Regions from separate parts of the Escherichia sp. HH091_1A genome, predicted to be linked through region 2. Evidence: predicted binding sites of a transcription regulator. Region 2 holds the regulator's gene; each other region holds the start of a gene.
The links. Region 2 encodes Fur, which represses iron uptake genes when iron is present. Its sites were predicted from a motif close to ATAATAATGAGAACNACTATCAA; they were not measured.
Positions count from the first base shown of each region.

Region 1: the regulator Fur is predicted to act here: its motif matches at 6,604-6,626, upstream of bfd (bacterioferritin-associated ferredoxin).
Region 3: the regulator Fur is predicted to act here: its motif matches at 2,732-2,754, upstream of feoA (ferrous iron transporter A).

Region 1 is NZ_AP025747.1:4,099,417-4,109,835, reverse strand. It holds gene fkpA (FKBP-type peptidyl-prolyl cis-trans isomerase) at 1-16, shown strand, start outside; gene QUF14_RS20700 (helix-turn-helix transcriptional regulator) at 183-905, shown strand; gene tusD (sulfurtransferase complex subunit TusD) at 905-1,291, shown strand; gene tusC (sulfurtransferase complex subunit TusC) at 1,291-1,650, shown strand; gene tusB (sulfurtransferase complex subunit TusB) at 1,658-1,945, shown strand; gene rpsL (30S ribosomal protein S12) at 2,071-2,445, shown strand; gene rpsG (30S ribosomal protein S7) at 2,542-3,012, shown strand; gene fusA (elongation factor G) at 3,109-5,223, shown strand; gene tuf (elongation factor Tu) at 5,294-6,478, shown strand; gene bfd (bacterioferritin-associated ferredoxin) at 6,661-6,855, shown strand; gene bfr (bacterioferritin) at 6,928-7,404, shown strand; gene QUF14_RS20650 (prepilin peptidase) at 7,401-7,868, opposite strand; gene rpsJ (30S ribosomal protein S10) at 8,247-8,558, shown strand; gene rplC (50S ribosomal protein L3) at 8,591-9,220, shown strand; gene rplD (50S ribosomal protein L4) at 9,231-9,836, shown strand; gene rplW (50S ribosomal protein L23) at 9,833-10,135, shown strand; gene rplB (50S ribosomal protein L2) at 10,153-10,419, shown strand, end outside.
Region 2 is NZ_AP025747.1:803,112-813,530, reverse strand. It holds gene speF (ornithine decarboxylase SpeF) at 1-392, shown strand, start outside; gene potE (putrescine-ornithine antiporter) at 389-1,708, shown strand; gene pgm (phosphoglucomutase (alpha-D-glucose-1,6-bisphosphate-dependent)) at 1,931-3,571, opposite strand; gene seqA (replication initiation negative regulator SeqA) at 3,597-4,142, opposite strand; gene ybfF (esterase) at 4,327-5,091, shown strand; gene ybfE (LexA regulated protein) at 5,231-5,524, shown strand; gene fldA (flavodoxin FldA) at 5,664-6,194, shown strand; gene uof (fur leader peptide) at 6,404-6,490, shown strand; gene fur (ferric iron uptake transcriptional regulator) at 6,483-6,929, shown strand; gene QUF14_RS03695 (ChiQ/YbfN family lipoprotein) at 7,013-7,339, opposite strand; gene chiP (chitoporin ChiP) at 7,389-8,795, opposite strand; gene glnS (glutamine--tRNA ligase) at 9,374-10,419, opposite strand, start outside.
Region 3 is NZ_AP025747.1:4,167,852-4,178,270, forward strand. It holds gene greB (transcription elongation factor GreB) at 1-8, shown strand, start outside; gene QUF14_RS20995 (Tex family protein) at 105-2,426, shown strand; gene feoA (ferrous iron transporter A) at 2,866-3,093, shown strand; gene feoB (Fe(2+) transporter permease subunit FeoB) at 3,110-5,431, shown strand; gene feoC ([Fe-S]-dependent transcriptional repressor FeoC) at 5,442-5,678, shown strand; gene rpnA (recombination-promoting nuclease RpnA) at 5,880-6,758, shown strand; gene bioH (pimeloyl-ACP methyl ester esterase BioH) at 6,787-7,557, opposite strand; gene gntX (DNA utilization protein GntX) at 7,595-8,278, shown strand; gene nfuA (Fe-S biogenesis protein NfuA) at 8,337-8,912, shown strand; gene gntT (gluconate transporter) at 9,264-10,419, shown strand, end outside.

The DNA.
Region 1 (10,419 bases), 2.2 Mb from region 2:
TTCTGCTAAAAAATAAGCATTAAGAACCGCCGCCTGACCAGGCGGCGGTTTTTTTATTACAGGCCGGATATAATTAGTGCTGGAAAGCGGAACCTCCGCTGTATTAATTTAGTTACCCGCATCATTAATGAGCCTGCCCTGAAAAGTTAACGACAGGCTCCTGAAAAGGAGTGTTTTTTTTCATGTCCAGGTCGCTTTTAACCAACGAAACCAGTGAGTTGGATTTACTGGATCAACGTCCTTTCGACCAGACCGATTTTGATATTCTGAAATCCTACGAAGCGGTGGTGGACGGGTTAGCGATGCTTATTGGCTCCCACTGTGAAATCGTTTTGCACTCTTTGCAGGATCTAAAATGTTCAGCCATTCGCATTGCTAACGGTGAACATACAGGCCGGAAGATTGGTTCGCCAATTACCGACCTGGCGCTACGTATGCTGCACGATATGACGGGAGCGGATAGCAGCGTTTCTAAATGCTACTTTACTCGCGCCAAAAGCGGCGTATTAATGAAGTCCCTGACTATCGCGATTCGTAACCGCGAACAGCGTGTAATTGGTCTGCTGTGCATCAATATGAATCTTGATGTTCCCTTCTCGCAGATTATGAGCACTTTTGTGCCGCCAGAAACCCCGGATGTCGGTTCAAGCGTCAACTTTGCCTCTTCTGTTGAAGATCTGGTTACCCAAACGCTGGAGTTCACCATCGAAGAAGTGAATGCCGATCGCAATGTTTCTAATAACGCCAAAAATCGTCAGATCGTGCTAAATCTCTACGAGAAAGGGATCTTCGATATTAAAGATGCGATCAACCAGGTTGCTGACCGCCTGAACATCTCCAAACACACTGTCTATCTCTACATCCGCCAGTTCAAGAGCGGTGATTTCCAGGGGCAAGATAAGTAATGCGTTTTGCCATCGTGGTGACCGGACCAGCATACGGTACGCAACAGGCGAGTAGTGCTTTTCAGTTTGCGCAGGCGCTGATAGCAGAAGGCCATGAACTAAGCAGCGTCTTTTTCTATCGGGAAGGGGTCTATAACGCTAACCTATTGACCTCACCGGCAAGCGACGAATTTGACCTTGTGCGCGGCTGGCAACAACTGAATGCGCAACATGGTGTGGCGCTGAATATCTGCGTAGCGGCAGCGTTACGCCGCGGTATCGTCGATGAAACTGAAGCAGGAAGGCTGCGATTGGCCTCGTCAAACCTTCAGCCGGGATTTACCTTAAGTGGACTTGGCGCGCTGGCGGAAGCCTCGCTGACCTGTGACAGGGTGGTACAGTTCTGATGAAACGAATTGCGTTTGTTTTTTCTACTGCGCCTCATGGTACCGCTGCAGGCCGGGAAGGTTTAGATGCTTTACTGGCAACTTCCGCATTAACTGACGATCTGGCTGTCTTCTTTATTGCTGATGGCGTTTTTCAGCTGTTGCCAGGACAAAAGCCCGATGCAGTGCTGGCGCGTGATTACATTGCCACTTTTAAATTGTTGGGTCTGTACGACATTGAACAGTGCTGGGTTTGTGCGGCTTCACTGCGCGAACGCGGGTTAGATCCGCAGACCCCCTTTGTTGTCGAAGCCACGCCGCTCGAAGCAGATGCCTTACGCCGCGAACTCGCCAACTACGATGTTATTTTGAGGTTTTGAGGCATTTATGCTGCACACATTACATCGTTCACCCTGGCTGACGGATTTTGCTGCGCTGTTGCGTCTACTCAGTGAAGGCGACGAACTGCTATTATTGCAAGATGGTGTAACTGCCGCAGTTGACGGTAACCGCTACCTTGAAAGTCTGCGTAATGCCCCCATTAAGGTCTATGCCCTGAACGAAGACCTTATTGCCCGCGGTTTGACTGGTCAAATTTCGAACGACATCATTCCCATTGACTATACTGATTTCGTCAGACTTACGGTTAAGCACTCCAGCCAGATGGCCTGGTGATGGCGGGATCGTTGTATATTTCTTGACACCTTTTCGGCATCGCCCTAAAATTCGGCGTCCTCATATTGTGTGAGGACGTTTTATTACGTGTTTACGAAGCAAAAGCTAAAACCAGGAGCTATTTAATGGCAACAGTTAACCAGCTGGTACGCAAACCACGTGCTCGCAAAGTTGCGAAAAGCAACGTGCCTGCGCTGGAAGCATGCCCGCAAAAACGTGGCGTATGTACTCGTGTATATACTACCACTCCTAAAAAACCGAACTCCGCGCTGCGTAAAGTATGCCGTGTTCGTCTGACTAACGGTTTCGAAGTGACTTCCTACATCGGTGGTGAAGGTCACAACCTGCAGGAGCACTCCGTGATCCTGATCCGTGGTGGTCGTGTTAAAGACCTCCCGGGTGTTCGTTACCACACCGTACGTGGTGCGCTTGACTGCTCCGGCGTTAAAGACCGTAAGCAGGCTCGTTCCAAGTATGGCGTGAAGCGTCCTAAGGCTTAATGGTTCTCCGTTAAGTAAGGCCAAACGTTTTAACTTAAATGTCAAACTAAACTCGTAGAGTTTTGGACAATCCTGAATTAACAACGGAGTATTTCCATGCCACGTCGTCGCGTCATTGGTCAGCGTAAAATTCTGCCGGATCCGAAGTTCGGATCAGAACTGCTGGCTAAATTTGTAAATATCCTGATGGTAGATGGTAAAAAATCTACTGCCGAATCTATCGTATACAGCGCGCTGGAGACCCTGGCTCAGCGTTCTGGTAAATCTGAACTGGAAGCATTCGAAGTAGCTCTCGAAAACGTGCGCCCGACTGTAGAAGTTAAGTCTCGCCGCGTTGGTGGTTCTACTTATCAGGTACCAGTTGAAGTCCGTCCGGTTCGTCGTAATGCTCTGGCAATGCGTTGGATCGTTGAAGCTGCTCGTAAACGCGGTGATAAATCCATGGCTCTGCGCCTGGCGAACGAACTTTCTGATGCTGCAGAAAACAAAGGTACTGCAGTTAAGAAACGTGAAGACGTTCACCGTATGGCCGAAGCCAACAAGGCGTTCGCACACTACCGTTGGTAATCCCTTCGGAGTTTTAGTCACCAGGCGGGCGCTTCCAGTAAGCAGCCCGCTTTGGGCTACTTAAATTGAACGCCTAAAAGATAAACGAGGAAACAAATGGCTCGTACAACACCCATCGCACGCTACCGTAACATCGGTATCAGTGCGCACATCGACGCCGGTAAAACCACTACTACCGAACGTATTCTGTTCTACACCGGTGTAAACCATAAAATCGGTGAAGTTCATGACGGCGCTGCAACCATGGACTGGATGGAGCAGGAGCAGGAACGTGGTATTACCATCACTTCCGCTGCGACTACTGCATTCTGGTCTGGTATGGCTAAGCAGTATGAGCCGCATCGCATCAACATCATCGACACCCCGGGGCACGTTGACTTCACAATCGAAGTAGAACGTTCCATGCGTGTTCTCGATGGTGCGGTAATGGTTTACTGCGCAGTTGGTGGTGTTCAGCCGCAGTCTGAAACCGTATGGCGTCAGGCAAACAAATATAAAGTTCCGCGCATTGCGTTCGTTAACAAAATGGACCGCATGGGTGCGAACTTCCTGAAAGTTGTTAACCAGATCAAAACCCGTCTGGGCGCGAACCCGGTTCCGCTGCAGCTGGCGATTGGTGCTGAAGAACATTTCACCGGTGTTGTTGACCTGGTGAAAATGAAAGCTATCAACTGGAACGACGCTGACCAGGGCGTAACCTTCGAATACGAAGATATCCCGGCAGACATGGTTGAACTGGCTAACGAATGGCACCAGAACCTGATCGAATCCGCAGCTGAAGCTTCTGAAGAGCTGATGGAAAAATACCTGGGTGGTGAAGAACTGACTGAAGAAGAGATTAAAGGTGCTCTGCGTCAGCGCGTTCTGAACAACGAAATCATCCTGGTAACCTGTGGTTCTGCGTTCAAGAACAAAGGTGTTCAGGCGATGCTGGATGCGGTAATTGATTACCTGCCATCCCCGGTTGACGTACCTGCGATCAACGGTATCCTGGACGACGGTAAAGACACTCCGGCTGAACGTCACGCAAGTGATGACGAGCCGTTCTCTGCACTGGCGTTCAAAATCGCTACCGACCCGTTTGTTGGTAACCTGACCTTCTTCCGTGTTTACTCCGGTGTGGTTAACTCTGGTGATACCGTACTGAACTCCGTGAAAGCTGCACGTGAGCGTTTCGGTCGTATCGTTCAGATGCACGCTAACAAACGTGAAGAGATCAAAGAAGTTCGCGCGGGCGACATCGCTGCTGCAATCGGTCTGAAAGACGTAACCACTGGTGACACTCTGTGTGACCCGGATGCGCCGATCATTCTGGAACGTATGGAATTCCCTGAGCCGGTAATCTCCATCGCAGTTGAACCGAAAACCAAAGCTGACCAGGAAAAAATGGGTCTGGCTCTGGGCCGTCTGGCTAAAGAAGACCCGTCTTTCCGTGTATGGACTGACGAAGAATCTAACCAGACCATCATCGCGGGTATGGGCGAACTGCACCTCGACATCATCGTTGACCGTATGAAGCGTGAATTCAACGTTGAAGCGAACGTAGGTAAACCGCAGGTTGCTTACCGTGAAACTATCCGCCAGAAAGTTACTGATGTTGAAGGTAAACACGCGAAACAGTCTGGTGGTCGTGGTCAGTATGGTCATGTTGTTATCGACATGTACCCGCTGGAGCCGGGTTCAAACCCGAAAGGCTACGAGTTCATCAACGACATTAAAGGTGGTGTAATCCCTGGCGAATACATCCCGGCCGTTGATAAAGGTATCCAGGAACAGCTGAAAGCAGGTCCGCTGGCAGGCTACCCGGTAGTAGACATGGGTATTCGTCTGCACTTCGGTTCTTACCATGACGTTGACTCCTCTGAACTGGCGTTTAAACTGGCAGCTTCTATCGCCTTTAAAGAAGGCTTTAAGAAAGCGAAACCAGTTCTGCTTGAGCCGATCATGAAGGTTGAAGTAGAAACTCCGGAAGAGAACACCGGTGACGTTATCGGTGACTTGAGCCGTCGTCGTGGTATGCTCAAAGGTCAGGAATCTGAAGTTACTGGCGTTAAGATCCACGCTGAAGTACCGCTGTCTGAAATGTTCGGATATGCAACTCAGCTGCGTTCTCTGACCAAAGGTCGTGCATCATACACCATGGAATTCCTGAAGTATGATGAAGCGCCGAGTAACGTTGCTCAGGCCGTAATTGAAGCCCGTGGTAAATAAGCCTAAGGGTTAATACCAAAGTCCCGTGCTCTCTCCTGAAGGGGAGAGCACTATAGTAAGGAATATAGCCGTGTCTAAAGAAAAATTTGAACGTACAAAACCGCACGTTAACGTTGGTACTATCGGCCACGTTGACCACGGTAAAACTACTCTGACCGCTGCAATCACCACCGTACTGGCTAAAACCTACGGCGGTGCTGCTCGTGCATTCGACCAGATCGATAACGCGCCGGAAGAAAAAGCTCGTGGTATCACCATCAACACTTCTCACGTTGAATATGACACCCCGACCCGTCACTACGCACACGTAGACTGCCCGGGGCACGCCGACTATGTTAAAAACATGATCACCGGTGCTGCTCAGATGGACGGCGCGATCCTGGTAGTTGCTGCGACTGACGGCCCGATGCCGCAGACTCGTGAGCACATCCTGCTGGGTCGTCAGGTAGGCGTTCCGTACATCATCGTGTTCCTGAACAAATGCGACATGGTTGATGACGAAGAGCTGCTGGAACTGGTTGAAATGGAAGTTCGTGAACTTCTGTCTCAGTACGACTTCCCGGGCGACGACACTCCGATCGTTCGTGGTTCTGCTCTGAAAGCGCTGGAAGGCGACGCAGAGTGGGAAGCGAAAATCCTGGAACTGGCTGGCTTCCTGGATTCTTACATTCCGGAACCAGAGCGTGCGATTGACAAGCCGTTCCTGCTGCCGATCGAAGACGTATTCTCCATCTCCGGTCGTGGTACCGTTGTTACCGGTCGTGTAGAACGCGGTATCATCAAAGTTGGTGAAGAAGTTGAAATCGTTGGTATCAAAGAGACTCAGAAGTCTACCTGTACTGGCGTTGAAATGTTCCGCAAACTGCTGGACGAAGGCCGTGCTGGTGAGAACGTAGGTGTTCTGCTGCGTGGTATCAAACGTGAAGAAATCGAACGTGGTCAGGTACTGGCTAAGCCGGGCACCATCAAGCCGCACACCAAGTTCGAATCTGAAGTGTACATTCTGTCCAAAGATGAAGGCGGCCGTCATACTCCGTTCTTCAAAGGCTACCGTCCGCAGTTCTACTTCCGTACTACTGACGTGACTGGTACCATCGAACTGCCGGAAGGCGTAGAGATGGTAATGCCGGGCGACAACATCAAAATGGTTGTTACCCTGATCCACCCGATCGCGATGGACGACGGTCTGCGTTTCGCAATCCGTGAAGGCGGCCGTACCGTTGGCGCGGGCGTTGTTGCTAAAGTTCTGGGCTAATTACACGTTAATTAGTTTCGAATTAAAAAGGGCGCTTCGGCGCCCTTTTTGCTGCCCGTAATTTGAGCTCGAAATATTTAGTCGTAATTTCACTCGCTGAACTATGGCGCAAATTAAACTGTGCTATTGTAATCATAACCATTCTCATTTACACTTTGCGCAGAATTTGAACGGGAGCAATCATGTACGTTTGTTTGTGTAATGGTGTAAGTGACAAAAAAATTCGCCAGGCAGTCCGTCAGTTTCATCCGCAATCTTTCCAACAATTGCGTAAGTTTATTCCTGTGGGAAATCAATGCGGTAAGTGCATTCGCGCCGCGCGCGAAGTGATGCAGGACGAGTTGATGCAGATGCCAGAATTTAAAGAGATTGCCTGAAGCCCACGCTTATTTTTTGACATCCCGCTAGCCCCATCTACGCTCTAATAGTGGAAGCGGAGGGACTATAAAATGAAAGGTGATGTTAAAATCATAAATTATCTCAATAAACTATTGGGAAATGAGCTTGTCGCAATCAATCAGTATTTTCTCCATGCCCGGATGTTTAAAAACTGGGGCCTGATGCGTCTCAATGACGTCGAATACCATGAATCTATTGATGAGATGAAACACGCTGATAAATATATCGAGCGTATTTTGTTTTTAGAAGGAATCCCTAACTTACAGGATTTAGGCAAACTGGGGATTGGTGAAGATGTCGAGGAGATGCTGCAATCCGACCTGCGATTAGAACTGGAAGGCGCGAAGGATCTCCGTGAGGCTATCGCGTATGCCGACAGCGTTCATGACTATGTTAGCCGTGATATGATGATCGAGATCCTTGCCGATGAAGAAGGTCATATTGACTGGCTCGAAACTGAGCTGGATCTCATCGGTAAAATCGGTTTACAAAATTACCTGCAATCACAAATAAAAGTTAAAGATTAACGGCCTGCCAGCAAACTATCCCAGCCTACAACGAAACCCGCAGCCGCCAGAAATGGCCCAAACGGCAGCGGGTTTTTTAATGACTCTTTTCCTCTCATGAGCAGACCAATAACTACGGCTCCGCAAGCGAATGAGGCAGCAAGGAAAACCAGTCGTGGCAAGAAGGTCCATGTATGCCAGGCACCAAGGGCGGCGAGAAACTTCACATCACCATAGCCTAATCCTTCTTTATGACGCAGTATGCGATACCCCCAGTAAATGACAGCGAATGTGCCGTAACCAATAATCGCCCCCCATAACGCATCGGCTAAACCGTCAGGATTACAAATCTGATAGAACAAAAGACCTGACCAGAGTAACGGGCACGTAAATCTGTCAGGTAACAAGCCATGATTTGCATCCCAGAAAAAAAGTAGGGCTGATAAACAAGCGTACAAAATCAGAAAGGGAAGGGTAGTGTCCATAAAACATCCTCTGTAATTGGAGTATCACCATCGAATAACTGCGGATGCTCAGCAACAGAGAAATCGCTGATTTGTTAACCTGATTCCGGTGAAAAACGCTATCTTCACAACCTTACAAATTTCGTGGAATGCAGCTCGCAATCTGCGCGTTGCGATTAATTTCTACCCGATGCTTGCGTCAGGCTCAGATTTGCGTATAATGCGCGGGCTTGTCGTAGTTGACAGCAGGTTCAATCTGAACCTCAGTTAGCCGAATTTGGCTACCTAACAATGCTCCCAATCGGGGAGCTACGTAAGAACGGTTACACTCTCCCATCAATCGTAATGGGTCTGAGGAGTAATCATTTTCGTTTATAAAATAATTGGAGCTCTGGTCTCATGCAGAACCAAAGAATCCGTATCCGCCTGAAAGCGTTTGATCATCGTCTGATCGATCAAGCAACCGCGGAAATCGTCGAGACTGCCAAGCGCACTGGTGCGCAGGTCCGTGGTCCGATCCCGCTGCCGACACGCAAAGAGCGCTTCACTGTTCTGATCTCCCCGCACGTCAACAAAGACGCGCGCGATCAGTACGAAATCCGTACTCACTTGCGTCTGGTTGACATCGTTGAGCCAACCGAGAAAACCGTTGATGCTCTGATGCGTCTGGATCTGGCTGCCGGTGTAGACGTGCAGATCAGCCTGGGTTAATCAGGTCATTGAGCGATTGAGAGGTTGAAACAATGATTGGTTTAGTCGGTAAAAAAGTGGGTATGACCCGTATCTTCACAGAAGACGGCGTTTCTATCCCAGTAACCGTAATCGAAGTTGAAGCAAACCGCGTTACTCAGGTTAAAGACCTGGCTAACGATGGCTACCGTGCTATTCAGGTAACCACCGGTGCTAAAAAAGCTAACCGTGTGACCAAGCCTGAAGCTGGCCACTTCGCTAAAGCTGGCGTAGAAGCTGGCCGTGGTCTGTGGGAATTCCGCTTGGCTGAAGGCGAAGAGTTCACTGTAGGTCAGAGCATTAGCGTTGAACTGTTTGCTGACGTTAAAAAAGTTGACGTAACTGGCACCTCTAAAGGTAAAGGTTTCGCAGGTACCGTTAAGCGCTGGAACTTCCGTACCCAGGACGCTACTCACGGTAACTCCTTGTCTCACCGCGTTCCGGGTTCTATCGGTCAGAACCAGACTCCGGGCAAAGTGTTCAAAGGCAAGAAAATGGCAGGTCAGATGGGTAACGAACGTGTAACCGTTCAGAGCCTTGACGTAGTACGCGTTGACGCTGAGCGCAACCTGCTGCTGGTTAAAGGTGCTGTCCCGGGTGCAACCGGTAGCGACCTGATCGTTAAACCAGCTGTGAAGGCGTAAGGAGATAGCAATGGAATTAGTATTGAAAGACGCGCAGAGCGCGCTGACTGTTTCCGAAACTACCTTCGGTCGTGATTTCAACGAAGCGCTGGTTCACCAGGTTGTTGTTGCTTATGCAGCTGGTGCTCGTCAGGGTACTCGTGCTCAGAAGACTCGTGCTGAAGTAACTGGTTCCGGTAAAAAACCGTGGCGCCAGAAAGGCACCGGCCGTGCGCGTTCTGGTTCTATCAAGAGCCCGATCTGGCGTTCTGGTGGCGTGACCTTTGCTGCTCGTCCGCAGGACCACAGTCAAAAAGTTAACAAGAAGATGTACCGCGGCGCGCTGAAAAGCATCCTGTCCGAACTGGTACGTCAGGATCGTCTGATCGTTGTCGAGAAGTTCTCTGTAGAAGCGCCGAAAACTAAGCTGCTGGCACAGAAACTGAAAGACATGGCTCTGGAAGATGTGCTGATCATCACCGGTGAGCTGGACGAAAACCTGTTCCTGGCTGCGCGCAACCTGCACAAGGTTGACGTACGCGATGCAACTGGTATCGACCCGGTTAGCCTGATCGCCTTCGACAAAGTCGTAATGACTGCTGATGCTGTTAAGCAAGTTGAGGAGATGCTGGCATGATTCGTGAAGAACGTCTGCTGAAGGTGCTGCGTGCACCGCACGTTTCTGAAAAAGCGTCTACTGCGATGGAAAAATCCAACACCATCGTACTCAAAGTTGCTAAAGACGCGACCAAAGCAGAAATCAAAGCTGCTGTGCAGAAACTGTTTGAAGTCGAAGTCGAAGTCGTTAACACCCTGGTAGTTAAAGGGAAAGTTAAACGTCACGGACAGCGTATCGGTCGTCGTAGCGACTGGAAAAAAGCTTACGTCACCCTGAAAGAAGGCCAGAATCTGGACTTCGTTGGCGGCGCTGAGTAAGTCGGAGGAGTAATACAATGGCAGTTGTTAAATGTAAACCGACATCTCCGGGTCGTCGCCACGTTGTTAAAGTGGTTAACCCTGAGCTGCACAAGGGCAAACCTTTTGCTCCGTTGCTGGAAAAAAACAGCAAATCCGGTGGTCGTAACAACAATGGCCGTATCACCACTCGTCATATCGGTGGTGGCCACAAGCAGGCTTACCGTATTGTTGACTTCAAACGCAACAAAGACGGTATCCCGGCAGTTGTTGAACGTCTTGAGTACGATCCGAACCGTTCCGCG
Region 2 (10,419 bases):
ATGCCCGTCACAACGTGAAACAACTGCAAAAAGAGATGTTCCGTAAGGAACACTTCCCACGCGTCAGCATGAATCCACAGGAAGCCAACTATGCCTACTTACGCGGTGAAGTGGAACTGGTTCGTCTGCCGGATGCAGAAGGCCGTATCGCAGCCGAAGGTGCGCTTCCTTATCCTCCGGGTGTGCTGTGTGTTGTTCCGGGTGAAATCTGGGGTGGTGCTGTTCTGCGTTACTTCAGCACTCTGGAAGAAGGGATCAACCTGCTGCCAGGTTTTGCACCGGAGCTGCAGGGTGTCTATATCGAAGAACATGATGGTCGTAAGCAAGTTTGGTGCTATGTCATCAAGCCTCGTGATGCGCAAAGCACCCTGTTGAAAGGGGAAAAATTATGAGTCAGGCTAAATCGAACAAAATGGGCGTCGTTCAGTTAACCATACTGACGATGGTCAACATGATGGGCTCCGGCATCATCATGCTGCCGACAAAGCTTGCCGAAGTTGGGACAATCTCAATAATCTCCTGGTTGGTGACAGCCGTAGGCTCAATGGCGCTGGCATGGGCATTCGCAAAATGCGGTATGTTCAGCCGTAAATCAGGCGGTATGGGCGGTTATGCCGAGTATGCTTTCGGTAAATCCGGTAACTTTATGGCGAACTATACCTACGGCGTCTCGCTGCTGATTGCTAACGTGGCGATTGCTATTTCGGCAGTTGGTTACGGCACCGAACTGCTCGGCGCGAGTTTGTCACCAGTGCAGATTGGTCTGGCAACCATCGGAGTGCTGTGGATTTGTACCGTGGCTAACTTTGGTGGTGCGCGCATTACCGGGCAAATCAGTAGCATTACCGTGTGGGGGGTCATTATTCCGGTGGTAGGCCTGTGCGTTATCGGCTGGTTCTGGTTTAGCCCGACACTTTACGTTGATTCCTGGAATCCGCATCATGCACCGTTCTTCAGTGCGGTAGGTTCTTCCATCGCCATGACGCTGTGGGCTTTTCTTGGTCTGGAGTCTGCGTGTGCGAATACTGATGTAGTGGAAAACCCGGAACGTAATGTGCCAATCGCGGTACTCGGCGGTACGTTAGGTGCGGCGGTGATTTATATCGTCTCCACCAACGTGATTGCCGGGATTGTGCCCAATATGGAGCTGGCAAATTCAACGGCACCATTTGGTCTGGCCTTCGCGCAAATGTTCACACCGGAAGTGGGTAAAGTCATTATGGCGCTGATGGTGATGTCCTGCTGCGGTTCGCTACTTGGCTGGCAGTTCACCATTGCCCAGGTGTTTAAATCTTCATCTGATGAAGGCTACTTCCCTAAAATTTTCTCCCGTGTAACCAAAGTGGATGCACCGGTTCAGGGGATGTTGACCATTGTGATTATTCAGAGTGGATTGGCACTGATGACCATTAGCCCGTCACTGAACAGCCAGTTCAACGTGCTGGTTAACCTGGCCGTGGTGACCAATATCATCCCATATATTCTGTCGATGGCGGCATTAGTCATTATTCAGAAGGTCGCCAATGTGCCACCATCAAAAGCGAAAGTAGCAAACTTTGTTGCCTTTGTTGGTGCGATGTACAGTTTCTATGCGCTGTACTCATCCGGGGAAGAAGCCATGCTGTACGGTTCCATCGTGACTTTCCTTGGTTGGACACTGTATGGTCTGGTATCACCACGCTTTGAACTGAAAAACAAACACGGTTAAAAAAGCGAAATAAAAAAGGGCGATTGAATGATCGCCCTTTCAGATTATTAACAAAGTGCTCGTTGTTCATGCCGGATGCGGCGTGAACGCCTTATCCGTCCTACAAAATAGTGCAAATTCAATATATTGCACCATCCTCGTAGGCCTGATGAACGTAGCGTATCAGGCTATCATAAGTAAAAAGGGCGATCTTCCGATCGCCCTTTTTCTTATTTAATGTGTTTACGCGTTTTTCAGAACTTCGCTAACAATCTCAACCGCTTCTTTCTCAATCTGCTTGCGATGTTCTTCACCAAGGAAGCTTTCGCAGTAGATTTTGTATGCGTCTTCTGTGCCTGACGGACGCGCGGCGAACCAACCGTTGTCAGTCATCACTTTCAGACCGCCAATAGAAGCACCGTTGCCCGGTGCCGCCGTCAGGCGCGCGGTGATCGGGTCGCCTGCCAGGGTGCTGGCGCTCACCATTTCCGGAGACAGCTTAGACAGCGCCGCTTTTTGTGCGGAAGTCGCAGCTGCCTGCAAACGGTTGTAGCTCGGCGCACCAAAGCGTTTTGCCAGTTCGTTGTAGTGTTCCTGCGGGTTCTTACCGGTAACAGCAGTGATTTCCGCCGCCAGCAGACACATGATGATGCCGTCTTTATCAGTAGACCACGGCGTGCCATCGAAACGCAGGAAGGAAGCCCCCGCGCTTTCTTCGCCGCCGAAGCCAAAGCTGCCGTCAAACAGACCATCCACAAACCATTTGAAACCTACCGGTACTTCTACCAGCTTACGGCCCAAATCGTTGACCACGCGGTCGATCATCGCAGAAGAAACCAGCGTTTTACCGACAGCAACATCTTTGCCCCACTGCGGACGATGCTGGAACAGGTAGTTGATCGCCACCGCCAGGTAGTGGTTCGGATTCATCAAACCTGCCGGAGTGACGATACCGTGACGGTCATAATCCGGGTCGTTAGCAAACGCCAGATCGAACTTATCACGCAGTGCCAGCAGACCCGCCATCGCACACTCGGAGGAGCAGTCCATACGGATCGCGCCGTCTTTATCGAGGTGCATAAAGCGGAAGGTTTGATCGACCTGATCGTTAACGATGGTCAGGTTAAGGTTGTAATACTCGCCAATACGCTTCCAGTATTCGATACCGGAACCGCCCAGCGGATCAACGCCCAGCGTCAGGCCCGCTTTCTGAATCGCCGCCATATCAACGATATCGGCCAGACCTTCCACAAACGGCTGCACCAGATCCTGCTCTTTCACATGACCGGATGCCATCGCTTCGTCAAGGGAGATACGCTTCACGCCTTTCAGGCCATCGGCCAGCAGTGCGTTGGCCCTGTCTTCCACCACTTTGGTGACGTTAGTATCAGCCGGGCCACCATTTGGCGGATTGTACTTGATACCACCATCTTCCGGCGGGTTATGGGACGGTGTAATCACGATACCGTCTGCCAGCGGGCCACCTTTTTTATTGTGAACCAGGATGGCATTGGAAACGGCAGGCGTCGGAGTGAAGCCATTGTTTTCCTGCACAATAACATCTACGCCGTTCGCTGCCAGCACTTCCAGTACGGAAATGAACGCAGGCTCGGACAGGGCGTGAGTATCTTTACCCACATAGCAAGGGCCAGTGATGCCGTTTTTCGCACGTTCTTCAGCAATTGCCTGAGCGATCGCCAGAATGTGCGGCTCGTTAAAGCTGTGGCGCGCTGCACTGCCACGGTGACCGGAAGTACCGAATTTCACCGCGTGCTCCGCATTCCCTGCTTCTGGTTTCAGTACATAATATTGCGCCGTCAGTTGGGCGACGTTAATCAAATCACTCTGTTGTGCAGGTTGGCCTGCACGATTGTGGATTGCCATTGCTTTGTCCTTTGTCTGCAACGTTTTAGATAGTTCCGCAAACCTTCTCAATCAATTCCGCCGGGAATTGCATCGACTGCATGATGTGTTCGATCATGCTGCATTTACGGCCGGTGTTGGTGTTGGTGATCACCCAATACGGCGTGCCTGGCACATGTTTCGGCTTGGTCTGATTACCATTTTTCAGCAGCGTTTGTTCATCTGCCGCAAAGTAAACGCGTGTACGACCGTGCAACGATTCCGTGGCCTCGGCAAACGCCTGGGCGTCAAGAGAATATAGTGTAGACAACAGCAGCATGAAGCGATTGACCGCTCGCTTTTGCTCTGCGTATTCGTCTGAAAGCAAAAGTTCACGCATTGCGCGAACCTTGTCTTTAATCGTTTTGACCGGCTTCGCTTCGACGATAGCAGGTGACGCAACGCGAACCTCTTTCGTCACCGGAGCAGCAGGCTGTGATGCGGCGGAAAATTTCAACATACGCCGTAAAATGTCGGATGCGCTCTCGCCGATATGCTTAGTGTGGCTGGCAATATAGCTGTAGAGTTCATCATCAACTTCAATCGTTTTCATCTTAATCCAGTGCAGTGTCTTAGCTGAATACAAGTCGCCAGGAGTATATGAATAAATCCCGGCAGCGGATAGCGTCAAGCCTGGCTTGCAGAAAAACTCGGATTAAACCTTATTTGTTGCAGCCCTGTGGCACAATGGTCAACATAATACCCTAACCCGACAACGCGAAAAAAAGAACTTTGCCATGAAATTGAATATCCGCGCGCAAACTGCACAAAACCAGCACAATAATTCTCCCATCGTTCTTGTCCATGGTCTGTTTGGCAGCCTCGACAACCTTGGCGTACTGGCTCGCGATCTGGTAAACGATCACAATATCATCCAGGTTGATATGCGTAACCACGGTCTTTCCCCGAGAGATCCGGTGATGAGTTACCCGGCGATGGCCCAGGATCTTGTTGACACTCTGGATGCACAGCAGATCGATAAGGCAACATTTATTGGACACTCAATGGGCGGTAAAGCGGTGATGGCACTGACTGCACTGGCCCCCGATCGCATCGATAAACTGGTGGCGATTGATATCGCGCCGGTCGACTATCACGTACGCCGTCATGATGAAATTTTCGCGGCTATCAACGCAGTCAGTGAATCCGACGCGCAAACTCGCCAGCAAGCAGCGGCAGTAATGCGCCAGCATCTTAATGAAGAAGGGGTGATTCAGTTTCTGTTGAAATCTTTTGTTGACGGGGAGTGGCGCTTTAACGTGCCGGTATTGTGGGATCAGTATCCGCATATTGTGGGTTGGGAGAAAATCCCGGCATGGGATCACCCTGCCCTGTTTATCCCAGGCGGCAATTCTCCGTATGTTAGCGAGCAGTATCGTGATGATTTACTGACACAATTTCCACAGGCACGAGCGCATGTGATTGCTGGCGCGGGTCACTGGGTCCATGCTGAAAAACCGGATGCGGTATTACGCGCTATCCGTCGCTATCTCAATGATTAACGTAACTGATTAAAAACCCAGCGTCCGCGTCGCTTTCCGCGCGTGGGCGTTGGCGTGACTCATCGCGCTGATGTATTATGGCGCGCTATCCATCCGGGCAGGCGCCTGGCTGATTGTTTCCCCCGAAGTCACCAAGATCATGGCCAAAGAACAAACGGACCGTACGACATTAGATCTGTTCGCGCACGAGCGTCGACCGGGACGACCGAAAACTAATCCGCTTTCGCGCGATGAACAGCTGCGTATTAATAAACGCAACCAGCTAAAACGCGACAAAGTACGTGGCCTTAAGCGTGTCGAACTGAAGCTAAACGCGGAAGCTGTCGAGGCGCTGAACGAGCTGGCGGAATCGCGCAATATGAGCCGTAGCGAACTGATCGAAGAGATGTTAATGCAGCAACTGGCGGCGCTGCGTAGTCAGGGCATCGTTTAAATTTCCACTTTCATGTAGCACAGTGTGCAGTCCTGCTCGTTTGCTGATTCCGCAAGACTGCCTGTTCTGCTATGATTGCCTTTATCCGTGGGCAATTTTCCACCCCCATTTCAATAAGTTTCAAGAGGTTATTTCACTCATGGCTATCACTGGCATCTTTTTCGGCAGCGACACCGGTAATACCGAAAATATCGCAAAAATGATTCAAAAACAGCTTGGTAAAGACGTTGCCGATGTCCATGACATTGCAAAAAGCAGCAAAGAAGATCTGGAAGCATATGACATTCTGCTGCTGGGCATCCCAACCTGGTATTACGGCGAAGCGCAGTGTGACTGGGATGACTTCTTCCCGACTCTCGAAGAGATTGATTTCAATGGCAAACTGGTTGCGCTGTTTGGTTGTGGCGACCAGGAAGATTACGCTGAATACTTCTGTGACGCATTGGGCACCATCCGCGACATCATTGAACCGCGCGGTGCAACCATCGTTGGTCACTGGCCAACTGCGGGCTACCATTTCGAAGCATCAAAAGGTCTGGCAGATGACGACCACTTTGTCGGTCTGGCTATCGACGAAGACCGTCAGCCGGAACTGACCGCTGAACGTGTAGAAAAATGGGTTAAACAGATTTCTGAAGAATTGCATCTCGACGAAATTCTCAATGCCTGATGTGATGCGGCGTAGACTCATGTCTACGCCGTATTAATAGATAATGCCAATCAAAATAATTGCTACAAATTTGTAACTTTTGCTGTTGTACCTGTACAATGTCCCGGTGTTCAAGTGGCCTTGCCGTTGTAAATGTAAGCTGTGCCACGTTTTTATTAACAATATTTGCCAGGGACTTGTGGTTTTCATTTAGGCGTGGCAATTCTATAATGATACGCATTATCTCAAGAGCAAATTCTGTCACTTCTCCTAATGAAGTGAACCGCTTAGTAACAGGACAGATTCCGCATGACTGATAACAATACCGCCCTAAAGAAAGCTGGCCTGAAAGTAACGCTTCCTCGTTTAAAAATCCTGGAAGTTCTTCAGGAGCCGGACAACCATCACGTCAGTGCGGAAGATTTATACAAACGTCTGATCGATATGGGTGAAGAAATTGGTCTGGCTACGGTATATCGCGTACTGAACCAGTTCGACGACGCTGGTATCGTCACCCGCCACAATTTTGAAGGCGGTAAATCCGTATTTGAACTGACACAGCAACATCACCACGATCACCTGATCTGCCTCGACTGCGGCAAGGTTATCGAATTTAGTGATGATTCCATCGAAGCGCGTCAGCATGAAATTGCCGCAAAACATGGCATTCGCCTGACTAACCACAGTCTCTATCTTTACGGTCACTGTGCCGAAGGCGATTGCCGCGAAGATGAGCACGCGCACGAAGGCAAATAAGCCAGCCTGAACGAGAAAAGCCAACCTGCGGGTTGGCTTTTTTATGCAAGGGAAATAAGAAAAGCGAGAGTTACAGCTCTCACTTATTTGTTATTACTGCGAATTTCCTGCCAGACTTTATCACAATCGGCTTTCACCGCCTGATCATTTCCGGTTTGCGTTGCACGCAGACACTGCTGATAATCCAGTACGCGTACACTTTCCTGCTCGGCAAACTGCTGATGTTGTTTCTCTTTCTTCAGCACGTTTAACACGCTCTGACAGGCTTCAATTTTTTCCGGCGAACCTTGCGCGGTGTTGATACAGGCGCTGTAAGCTTCTTTCAGATGGCTGTCTTCCTGTGGCGCGGTGGATTGTGCACAAGCCACCAGCCCCGATGCCATCATGGCGATGAGAATCAGTTTTTTCATTGCAAATTCCTCAAACGTGCGGCAGGCACAAAACCTGCCGCGTCGGGCATCAGAAGATGGTGAATGGTGCGATTACCATAAATTTCACGTCACGCTCATCCTGGAAGATGTTGCCGTAACCACCGCCCCAGCTTGGGATGTCGGAGTGGTTGTCGTATTCGGTAAAGTGCAGTTTGAACATCGTGCCTTTGGCGCGACCGTCCTGAATGGTGTAGACCGCATCCAGGCTGTATGCAGACTCTTCAATAGTCCGGTTCTTGTCGTAGTACGCATCCGGATTGCTCTGCCAGGTAGCGGTTTTAGCATCCCATGCGTAAACGTAGGAAGCGCCGATGGCGAAGCCTGGAAGATTCCAGTTTTTCAGGTCATACATCGCACCGAAGAAGACCGCTTTTTCGCCGTTGGCGTTGAAGTCAGAACGGTTATCCCACCAGATATCCAGGCGACCGTTCGAGGAAGCATAGGTTGGAGTCATACGTTGCAGGAAGTATCCCTGCTGGCCGTCGGCTTTAACCCAGGTGCCTTCCAGACGCAAATCCACTACGTCAGCCGCCCGGTAACCAAAGGTCAACGCTTGCAGCCAGGCAGTGCCGTCGTAAAGGTCGTTGACGCTACGATCGTCAACTTTATCGCGCGTACCGTAGAACTGGTAGCTGGTGGTTAACGGGCTACCGGCGATATCAAATTTGTAGCTGGCTTTGGCAAAATATTGATCAATATACCCTTCCGCCTGACCAAACGCCGCTTCCAGTACGAAGTTATTTTTGAAGTCGTACTTCGCCCCAAGGGAGTGTAGATAATCAACTTTGGTGGTTTTATCGTTCTGATAAAACTCATCCATTTCCAGATGCCACGGCGCTTTATATTCGTTGGTCCACATGTAGGAGAAACTCAACGCACCAGCATCGCCGTAATCAAAATTCGCCCCCGCTTCCGCCCCCTGATAAGTACCCGGCATAAAGCTCCAGTGCGGCGCTAACAGCGTCTGACCGGTTGGCTGAATATAACCTGCCCGCGCCCACACCGGACCGTATTTAAATTTGGCCGCTGCTTTATACAGGCTTATACCGCTTTTATCGCCGGACCAGTCTTCGTCATAGGCTTTATTGCTTTTTGAAAACGCGATTTCGTTCGGGTGAGAACTGTCGCCGTTTTCCGCCATTTCAATCGCCGTAAACGCCGCAATATCAAGGCCGAACATATCAGCAGCATAACCAGACTGAAAATCGAGGTTGGCATTCCAGGTGGAGTGAGAAAGGTTAGTTTTGTATTTGTCGCCGTCGGTAACGTCTTTACGGTCGCGTTCACGCTGCCAGTAATAGATACCGCCGGTTAAGGTTGAATCGTCGATGAATCCTTCGGCGCGAGCCTCCGGCATTGCCATAAAGCCCGACATTGCTGTAACACCGGCGATAGCCAGCGCCAGCGTACTACGTTTGCCACTAAACGTACGCATGGGTTAATCCTCTTTGACGTATAAATTGCTGCACCAAAGGTGAACAGCGAAAAAAAATAAAAATTAAAAAGTAGCGTTGAGAAAAGTCTCGCTGACTACAGGAACAGACTATTTTTCGCGACGCGAATTATCAATCTCTTTCTGTAACCAGAATGTAAGAACATGAGCAACCGCACATATTTTGATGATTTTTGTTACAAGGCTTAAGTTTGCAGTTGAAAGGCTTGCAGAAGAATAAAAGCGTGAATTTCCAGCAAGATGAAAACGGTTACATTTTATTTAATTATGGTTTGTGATTTTAAATTTGTTTTATGGATAAATTGCGAAGCGGAATTAATTCGCGAAGAAAAGCAGAAAAAAACGCCGCGGAGCGCGGCGTTTGGGTTTGTTTGCTATTTCTTGCCGGATGCGGCGTGAACGCCTTATCCGGCCTACAAAAGCACGCAAATTCAATATATGGCAGAGATCATGTAGGCCTGATAAGCGTAGCGCATCAGGCAATTTAGCGTTTGAAACTGTTTCTATGTTTCTTGCCGGATGCGGCGTAAACGCCTCACCCGGCCTGGTAGAACTTAAAATTACTCGCCTACTTTCGCCCAGGTATCACGCAGCCCAACGGTGCGGTTAAATACCGGTTTTTCCGCCGTAGAATGGCGGCTGTCGAGGCAGAAATAACCTTCACGCTCAAACTGGAATGCTTTACCCGCTACCGCATCTTTCAGCGAAGGTTCAGCAAAGCCCTGTTTGATCACCAACGATTCCGGGTTAATCACCGACAGGAAATCATCCGCAGCACCTGGGTTCGGCACGCTGAACAGACGATCGTACAGGCGGATTTCAACCGGCAGCGCATGTGCCGCGCTCACCCAGTGAATAACGCCTTTCACTTTACGACCATCTGCCGGATCTTTGCTTAAGGTGTCGGCGTCATAAGTACAGAAGATGGTGGTGATATTGCCTTCGGCATCTTTCTCCACGCGTTCTGCCTTAATAACGTAAGCATTACGCAGACGCACTTCTTTACCCAGCACCAGACGTTTGTACTGCTTGTTAGCTTCTTCGCGGAAATCGGCGCGATCGATCCAAATCTCACCGCTAAACGGCACCTGACGGCTACCCATTTCCGGTTTGTTTGGATGGTTCGGCATGGTAACCATTTCGCCTTCGCCCTGGTAGTTTTCGATAACCAGTTTCACCGGATCGATAACCGCCATTGCGCGCGGGGCGTTTTCGTTGAGATCTTCACGAATGCAGGATTCCAGCGACGCCATCTCAATGGTGTTGTCCTGCTTGGTCACGCCAATGCGTTTGCAGAACTCACGAATAGAAGCCGCCGTGTAACCACGACGACGCAGACCGGAAATAGTCGGCATACGCGGATCATCCCAGCCTTCAACGTGCTTGTCGGTCACCAGCAGGTTCAGCTTACGCTTGGACATCACGGTGTATTCCAGATTCAGGCGCGAGAATTCGTACTGGCGCGGATGAACAGGAATGGTGATGTTGTCCAGTACCCAGTCATACAGACGACGGTTATCCTGGAACTCCAGCGTACACAGAGAGTGTGTAATACCTTCCAGCGCATCGCTGATGCAGTGGGTGAAGTCGTACATCGGGTAGATGC
Region 3 (10,419 bases), 2.1 Mb from region 2:
AACCGTAAGGAAGAGTCTTAACCTCCTGCCGATGGCTGGCATTTTTGCCAGCCAGTCCGTATAACTATCCCCTGATTTTTGATCCGAAAAGATGAACTCAAACCATGATGAATGATTCGTTCTGCCGCATTATTGCGGGTGAAATTCAGGCGCGCCCGGAACAGGTTGACGCTGCCGTTCGCCTGCTTGACGAAGGGAATACCGTGCCGTTTATCGCACGTTATCGTAAGGAAATCACCGGCGGTCTGGATGACACGCAGCTGCGTAATCTGGAAACGCGTCTGAGCTATTTGCGCGAGCTGGAAGAGAGACGTCAGGCAATCCTCAAGTCCATTTCCGAGCAAGGCAAACTGACCGACGAGCTGGCGAATGCTATTAACGCCACCTTAAGCAAAACCGAACTCGAAGACCTCTACCTGCCCTACAAACCTAAACGCCGCACCCGCGGGCAAATTGCTATTGAAGCAGGACTTGAGCCACTGGCCGACCTGCTGTGGAACGATCCGTCACACACGCCAGAAGTCGCCGCTGCACAATATGTTGATGCCGATAAAGGCGTAGCAGATACCAAAGCCGCGCTGGACGGCGCGCGCTATATCCTGATGGAACGGTTTGCCGAAGATGCCGCGCTGCTGGCGAAAGTGCGTGATTATCTGTGGAAGAACGCGCATTTGGTTTCTACGGTGGTGAACGGTAAAGAAGAGGAAGGGGCGAAATTCCGCGACTATTTCGATCATCACGAACCGCTGTCAACGGTGCCTTCTCACCGCGCGCTGGCGATGTTCCGTGGGCGTAACGAAGGCGTACTCCAACTTTCGCTGAATGCCGATCCGCAGTTCGATGAGCCGCCAAAAGAGAGCTATTGCGAGCAAATCATCATGGATCACCTTGGCCTGCGCCTGAACAATGCCCCGGCGGATAGCTGGCGCAAAGGCGTGGTGAGCTGGACGTGGCGCATCAAGGTGCTGATGCATCTGGAAACCGAACTAATGGGCACAGTGCGTGAACGCGCGGAAGATGAAGCAATCAACGTCTTTGCCCGTAACCTGCACGATCTTCTGATGGCGGCCCCTGCCGGACTGCGTGCAACGATGGGCCTCGATCCGGGTCTGCGTACTGGGGTAAAAGTGGCGGTAGTCGATGCGACGGGTAAACTGGTGGCGACCGACACCATTTACCCGCACACCGGACAAGCCGCAAAAGCAGCGATGACCGTTGCTGCCTTGTGTGAAAAACATAACGTTGAACTGGTGGCAATCGGTAACGGTACGGCTTCCCGCGAAACTGAGCGTTTCTATCTCGACGTTCAGAAGCAGTTTCCGAAAGTGACCGCACAGAAAGTGATCGTCAGCGAAGCAGGCGCGTCGGTTTACTCGGCTTCCGAACTGGCGGCGCAGGAGTTCCCGGATCTCGATGTTTCGCTGCGTGGCGCGGTGTCTATCGCCCGTCGTTTGCAGGATCCGCTGGCGGAGCTGGTGAAAATCGATCCGAAATCTATCGGCGTAGGTCAGTATCAGCATGACGTCAGCCAGACGCAGCTGGCCCGCAAACTGGATGCAGTAGTAGAAGACTGCGTAAACGCCGTTGGCGTCGATCTCAACACCGCTTCCGTTCCGCTGTTAACCCGAGTGGCGGGCCTGACGCGCATGATGGCGCAAAACATTGTGGCCTGGCGCGATGAGAACGGCCAGTTCCAGAACCGCCAGCAACTGTTAAAAGTGAGCCGCCTGGGGCCAAAAGCCTTCGAGCAGTGCGCAGGCTTCTTGCGCATTAACCACGGTGACAACCCGCTGGACGCCTCTACTGTTCACCCGGAAGCCTATCCGGTGGTGGAACGCATTCTGGCAGCAACACAGCAGGCACTGAAAGATCTGATGGGTAACAGCAGCGAACTGCGTAACCTGAAAGCGTCTGACTTTACTGATGAGAAATTCGGTGTGCCGACGGTAACTGACATCATCAAAGAGCTGGAAAAACCGGGTCGCGATCCGCGTCCGGAATTTAAAACCGCCCAGTTTGCCGATGGCGTCGAGACAATGAACGACCTGCAACCGGGTATGATCCTCGAAGGTGCGGTGACCAACGTCACCAATTTTGGTGCTTTTGTTGATATTGGCGTACATCAGGACGGCCTGGTTCACATCTCTTCATTGTCGAACAAGTTTGTGGAAGATCCGCATACCGTGGTGAAAGCGGGCGACATTGTGAAGGTGAAAGTGCTGGAAGTGGATCTTCAGCGTAAACGTATCGCCCTGACTATGCGTCTGGACGAGCAGCCTGGCGAAACCAACGCCCGTCGCGGGGGCGGTAATGAACGCCCGCAAAACAACCGCCCGGCAGCCAAACCGCGCGGGCGTGAAGCGCAGCCTGCCGGTAATAGCGCAATGATGGATGCGCTGGCGGCAGCAATGGGCAAAAAACGTTAAACGCCCTGATAGACAAACGTAAACCTGCCAGATAAGGCGTTCACGCCGCATCTGGCAACGAACGCCATGCCTGACATAAAAATGCCGGAGAATATCTCCGGCATTTTTATTCCACAACGAAACTCACACTATATTTCGTCAATATTTATCACTTCATTAACAAATGAAACCTTAATTAAACATTAACCCGCCCTGATAATTCGCCATTCGAATTATATTTTCGCTGCGATATAACCTTGAGCCACATCAACATTCACGCAGATTATTATCTAAACCAACATTCGCACACATTTTAAGTATTGCTGATAGAAACCATTCTCATTATCATTGTGTTGTTGATTATTTAATCTCTCCTTCGTTGGCAAATCATCTGGTCTCATGTCGCTGTCAAACGCCCCATGAGGTAGTTATCCAGTTAATGAGAAACAAGTAGGCACCTATGCAATACACTCCAGATACTGCGTGGAAAATCACTGGCTTTTCCCGTGAAATCAGCCCGGCATATCGCCAAAAACTGCTTTCTCTTGGCATGTTACCTGGCTCCTCTTTTAATGTGGTGCGCGTCGCTCCACTTGGCGACCCCATTCATATCGAAACCCGTCGTGTGAGCCTGGTATTACGCAAAAAAGATCTGGCCTTATTAGAAGTGGAAGCGGTTTCCTGTTAATACGGTGATAACAACAATGAAAAAATTAACCATTGGCTTAATTGGTAATCCAAATTCTGGCAAGACAACCTTATTTAACCAGCTCACTGGCGCACGTCAGCGTGTAGGTAACTGGGCTGGCGTTACCGTCGAACGTAAAGAAGGGCAATTCTCCACCACCGATCATCAGGTCACGCTGGTGGACCTCCCCGGCACCTATTCTCTGACCACCATCTCATCGCAGACCTCGCTCGATGAGCAAATCGCCTGTCACTACATTTTGAGTGGCGACGCTGACCTGCTGATTAACGTGGTGGATGCGTCTAACCTTGAGCGTAACCTGTACCTGACGCTACAACTGCTGGAACTCGGCATTCCCTGCATCGTGGCGCTGAACATGCTCGACATTGCCGAGAAGCAAAATATTCGCATTGAAATTGATGCTCTGTCGGCGCGTCTTGGCTGCCCGGTGATCCCGCTGGTTTCAACTCGTGGTCGCGGTATTGAAGCGCTCAAGCTGGCGATTGATCGCTATAAAGCTAACGAGAATGTGGAACTGGTGCATTACGCACAGCCGCTGCTCAACGAAGCAGATTCACTGGCAAAAGTGATGCCTTCCGACATCCCGCTCAAACAACGTCGCTGGCTGGGCCTGCAAATGCTGGAAGGCGATATCTACAGCCGCGCCTACGCCGGTGAAGCGTCGCAGCATCTTGATGCCGCCCTCGCCCGTCTGCGTAATGAGATGGACGATCCGGCGCTGCACATTGCCGATGCGCGTTACCAGTGCATTGCTGCCATCTGTGATGTGGTAAGCAACACCCTGACGGCAGAACCCAGCCGTTTCACCACTGCGGTAGATAAAATCGTGCTCAACCGTTTCCTCGGTCTGCCGATTTTCCTCTTTGTGATGTACCTGATGTTCCTGCTGGCTATCAACATCGGCGGGGCGTTACAGCCGCTGTTTGACGTCGGCTCCGTGGCGCTATTTGTGCATGGTATTCAGTGGATTGGCTACACGCTCCACTTCCCGGACTGGCTGACTATCTTCCTCGCCCAGGGCTTGGGTGGCGGTATTAACACCGTTCTGCCACTGGTGCCACAGATCGGCATGATGTACCTGTTCCTCTCCTTCCTCGAGGACTCCGGCTATATGGCGCGTGCGGCGTTTGTGATGGACCGTCTGATGCAGGCGCTGGGCTTGCCCGGGAAATCCTTTGTACCGCTGATCGTTGGTTTCGGTTGTAACGTACCGTCGGTAATGGGCGCACGTACGCTTGATGCACCGCGTGAACGTCTGATGACCATCATGATGGCACCGTTTATGTCCTGCGGCGCGCGTCTGGCTATCTTCGCCGTATTCGCGGCTGCCTTCTTCGGGCAGAACGGTGCGCTGGCGGTCTTCTCGCTGTATATGCTCGGTATTGTGATGGCGGTGCTGACTGGCCTGATGCTCAAGTACACCATCATGCGCGGTGAAGCGACGCCGTTTGTCATGGAGCTACCGGTCTACCATGTACCACACGTTAAAAGCCTGATTATCCAGACCTGGCAGCGTCTGAAAGGCTTCGTTCTGCGTGCTGGTAAAGTGATTATCATCGTCAGCATTTTCCTGAGCGCTTTCAACAGCTTCTCTCTGAGCGGGAAAATCGTCGATAACATCAACGACTCGGCACTGGCTTCTGTCAGCCGGGTGATCACCCCAGTTTTCAAGCCGATTGGTGTACATGAAGATAACTGGCAGGCAACGGTTGGCCTGTTCACGGGCGCAATGGCGAAAGAAGTGGTGGTGGGTACGCTCAACACCCTCTACACCGCAGAAAATATTCAGGACGAAGAGTTCAATCCGGCGGAATTTAACCTCGGTGAAGAGCTATTCAGCGCGGTAGATGAAACCTGGCAGAGTCTGAAAGACACCTTCAGTCTTAGCGTACTGATGAACCCCATTGAAGCGAGCAAAGGCGACGGTGAAATGGGTACCGGAGCGATGGGCGTGATGGATCAGAAATTTGGAAGCGCAGCAGCTGCTTACAGCTACCTGATTTTCGTTCTGCTGTATGTACCGTGTATCTCGGTGATGGGGGCCATCGCCCGTGAATCAAGCCGTGGCTGGATGGGCTTCTCCATCCTGTGGGGGCTAAATATCGCTTACTCGTTGGCAACATTGTTCTACCAGGTCGCCAGCTACAGCCAGCATCCAACTTACAGTCTGGTATGCATTCTGGCGGTTATCCTGTTTAACATCGTGGTCATCGGTTTGCTGCGTCGCGCACGTAGCCGGGTCGATATCGAACTGCTGGCAACACGCAAATCGGTAAGCAGTTGCTGTGCAGCCAGCACCACTGGCGATTGCCACTAAGGATACAGCAATGGCTTCGCTCATTCAGGTGCGTGATTTGCTGGCATTACGGGGCCGTATGGAAGCGGCCCAGATAAGCCAGACACTGAACACCCCGCAGCCAATGATTAACGCCATGCTGCAACAGCTGGAAAGTATGGGCAAAGCCGTGCGGATTCAGGAAGAACCTGACGGCTGCCTCTCTGGCAGTTGTAAAAGCTGCCCGGAAGGCAAAGCCTGTCTGCGTGAGTGGTGGGCGTTACGTTAACCTTGTTTTACTACCTGTTTTGAAAGCCCGGTATGCGTTTGCAACCGGGCTTTTTTGCGTGCGGCTTTCCATAAAAATGCAACTCTTGCAGTACAACGTAAGTTCCTCTGAAAGCGTCTCGCAGGGATGAAAACTCGCTAATGCACAGGTGTGGAGTGGCGCGTAGAGTCGCGGCATTCAAACAACAGGTGAAGGAACGCCATGAGCAAAAAGCAGAGTTCCACCCCACACGATGCGCTGTTCAAACTCTTTTTACGCCAACCGGAGACGGCGCGCGATTTTCTTGCGTTCCATTTACCGGCACCTATTCACGCGCTCTGTGATATGAAAACCCTCAAGCTGGAGTCGAGCAGCTTTATTGATGACGATCTGCGTGAAAGCTATTCCGACGTGCTGTGGTCGGTGAAAACGGAACAAGGACCGGGATATATCTATTGTCTGATTGAACATCAAAGCACCTCAAACAAACTGATCGCATTTCGCATGATGCGTTACGCCATTGCCGCAATGCAAAATCACCTGGATGCCGGATACAAAACGTTGCCGATGGTGGTGCCATTGTTGTTTTACCACGGCATTGAAAGCCCATATCCCTATTCACTGTGTTGGCTGGATTGTTTCGCCGATCCCAAACTGGCCAGACAGCTTTATGCCTCTGCATTCCCGCTGATTGATGTCACTGTCATGCCTGATGATGAAATCATGCAGCACCGACGTATGGCGCTGCTGGAGTTAATCCAAAAACATATACGTCAACGCGACCTGATGGGGCTGGTAGAGCAAATGGCCTGCTTATTAAGTAGTGGATACGCTAATGACAGACAAATCAAAGGGCTGTTTAATTACATACTGCAAACTGGCGATGCAGTACGTTTTAATGATTTTATCGATGGTGTGGCCGAACGTTCACCGAAACACAAGGAGAGTTTAATGACTATTGCGGAAAGATTGCGGCAAGAAGGGGAACAATCCAAAGCCTTGCATATAGCCAAAATAATGCTTGAATCCGGAGTCCCTCTTGCGGACATCATGCGTTTTACCGGGGTGTCAGAAGAGGAGTTGGCTGCGGCGAGCCAGTAAAGTTCTGTCTCGCCATTTCAACAGCTGTCTACACCCTCTGCTTCAACGCCACCAGCAGGTGACAAAACTCGTCCGGATGCGAAATAAACGGCGCATGGGCCGCTTTGGCGAAGATGTACGACTCGCTGTGTGGCCAGAGTTTATCCAGCATCGGCACCACTTTGCGCGGCACCAGACCATCGAGATAGCCATACAATCGCAAAAACGGCATGGACACGTTTTGCAGCGGCTGGCGGAGATCGACCGTTTTCAGTATTTCCAGCCCACCATTGAGCACGTCAACCTTCGGCATCGGCAGCGCCAGAACGGTTTTCTTCAGCGCTCGCGCATCCTGGCGTGCCGTTTCTGTACCCATGGTTTGTAACGCAAGGAACCGTTCTACCGTGCGCTGAAAATCTTCACTGAGTTGCTGCTGGAAACCTGCCAGCACGTCCGGTTTGATCCCCGGCCAATCGTCACGAGCACTAAAACATGGCGACGACGCCACGGTGACCAGCGCCTGAACCCGCTCGGGATGGGTTAACGCAATCTGGCTTGCCACCAGTCCGCCCAAACTCCAGCCTAACCAGATAGCTTTGTCCGGCGCTTGTCGCAGCACGACTTCAGCCATATCAGCAAGTGACATCGCACCAAATCCCTGGCTGCGCCCGAAGCCGGGCAGATCAACGAGATGCAGCGTAAAATGCGAGCTAAGTTCCTCATCAATGCAACGCCACACTTCGGCATTCAGTCCCCATCCGTGCAGCAGCACAAGATGAACATTCCCCTGACCTTTGGTCTGCCACCAGATGTTATTCATCCGCTATTGTTCTCTTTTTACTTACAAGGATGAACATATGCTAACAGTACCGGGATTATGCTGGCTATGCCGAATGCCCCTGGCGTTAGGTCATTGGGGGATTTGTTCGGTATGCTCTCGCGCCACCCGTACAGATAAAACGTTATGCCCACAATGTGGATTACCCGCAACACACTCCCATCTTCCCTGTGGTCGCTGCCTGCAAAAACCACCGCCGTGGCAAAGACTGGTCACGGTTGCCGACTATGCACCACCGTTAAGTCCGCTCATCCACCAGCTTAAGTTTTCCCGGCGTTGCGAAATCGCCAGCGCCCTGTCACGTCTGTTACTATTGGAAGTCTTACACGCTCGTCGCGCCACCGGTTTGCAATTGCCGGACCGCATCATCAGCGTGCCGTTATGGCAGCGGCGTCACTGGCGTCGGGGATTTAATCAGAGCGATTTGCTGTGTCAGCCGTTATCACGCTGGTTGCACTGCCAATGGGATAGCGAAGCCGTCACACGTACACGGGCCACTGCGACCCAGCATTTTCTTAGCGCCCGGCTGCGCAAACGCAACCTGAAAAATGCCTTTCGCCTTGAATTGCCGGTGCAAGGTCGCCATATGGTGATAGTGGATGATGTCGTTACCACCGGAAGTACCGTCGCAGAGATTGCGCAGTTGCTTTTACGCAATGGTGCGGCGACTGTCCAGGTCTGGTGCCTTTGTCGAACCTTGTAGAGCCTCGATGATGGGCGTATTATAACCAACTAAAATAGTCAACTATTAGGCCATTACTATGATCCGTATTTCCGATGCTGCACAAGCGCACTTTGCCAAACTGCTGGCAAATCAGGAAGAAGGGACACAAATCCGCGTATTTGTGATTAACCCTGGCACGCCTAACGCTGAATGTGGTGTTTCTTATTGTCCGCCGGACGCTGTGGAAGCCACCGACACTGCCCTGAAATTTGACCTGCTGACCGCGTATGTTGATGAGTTAAGCGCGCCTTACCTGGAAGATGCAGAGATCGACTTTGTTACCGACCAGTTGGGTTCTCAGCTGACGCTGAAAGCCCCAAACGCCAAAATGCGCAAAGTAGCTGACGATGCGCCGCTGATGGAGCGCGTGGAGTATATGCTGCAGTCGCAGATCAACCCACAGCTTGCCGGTCACGGTGGTCGCGTTTCGCTGATGGAAATCACCGAAGACGGTTACGCCATTCTGCAATTTGGCGGCGGTTGTAACGGTTGTTCAATGGTCGATGTGACGCTGAAAGAAGGGATCGAAAAGCAGCTGCTGAACGAATTCCCGGAGCTGAAAGGTGTACGCGATCTCACCGAACACCAGCGCGGCGAACACTCTTACTACTAAGTTATCCTCTCTTTTATAGATTGCCCGATGCGACGCTAAAGCTTCTTATCGGGCCGTCTGCCAGGCGTTGGCGCTACATTGCCTCGGCAAATCCAGTCCCTACGTTTCCCCGCGATAATATGACCAACCTCTCATAATTTAAATTTACCCCGCTCTGGTGATTCTCAAACGCCAGATGTTACCCGTATCATTCACGTGGGTACCAAACATACTCCTGACATCTGACTACAATAATTAGTTTTAGTGGGTATCAGTCGTAGTGCCGCAATATCTCTGTTCCCGATTGGGATAATTAGAGTTTGTCGTCAGAAAATTGACGTTACCCATAACAAATGAAAGGCCAGGTAAATCATGCCATTAGTCATTGTTGCTATCGGTGTAATCTTGTTGTTGCTCCTGATGATCCGCTTCAAAATGAACGGATTCATCGCTCTCGTCCTCGTGGCGCTTGCTGTTGGATTAATGCAGGGAATGCCGCTGGATAAAGTTATTGGCTCCATCAAAGCTGGTGTCGGCGGGACGCTCGGTAGCCTTGCCCTGATCATGGGTTTTGGCGCGATGCTGGGCAAAATGCTGGCAGACTGCGGTGGTGCACAACGTATCGCCACCACGCTGATTGCCAAATTTGGTAAAAAACACATCCAATGGGCGGTAGTGTTAACCGGTTTTACTGTCGGTTTTGCCCTGTTCTATGAAGTGGGCTTCGTGCTAATGCTGCCGCTGGTGTTTACCATCGCGGCTTCCGCGAATATTCCGCTGCTGTATGTTGGTGTACCAATGGCGGCTGCGCTGTCTGTGACCCACGGCTTCCTGCCGCCACATCCGGGCCCAACTGCGATTGCCACCATTTTCAATGCCGATATGGGTAAGACCCTGCTGTACGGAGCTATTCTGGCAATCCCGACCGTTATTCTCGCGGGTCCGGTTTACGCTCGCGTGCTGAAAGGTATCGATAAGCCAATCCCGGAAGGTCTGTACAGCGCGAAAACCTTCAGCGAAGAAGAGATGCCAAGCTTTGGCGTCAGCGTCTGGACTTCTCTGGTGCCGGTTGTGCTGATGGCGATGCGTGCAATTGCCGAAATGATCCTGCCGAAAGGTCACGCTTTCCTGCCGGTGGCGGAGTTCCTCGGTGACCCGGTAATGGCAACGCTGATTGCCGTGCTGATTGCGATGTTCACCTTTGGTCTGAACCGTGGTCGTTCAATGGATCAGATTAACGACACACTGGTTTCTTCCATCAAAATCATCGCGATGATGCTGTTGATCATCGGTGGTGGCGGTGCGTTCAAGCAGGTGCTGGTAGACAGCGGCGTGGACAAATACATTGCTTCCATGATGCACGAAACCAACATTTCTCCGCTGCTGATGGCCTGGTCGATTGCCGCCGTACTGCGTATCGCGCTGGGTTCCGCAACCGTTGCGGCAATCACTGCGGGGGGTATCGCGGCACCACTAATTGCAACGACGGGTGTTAGCCCGGAACTGATGGTTATTGCGGTTGGTTCCG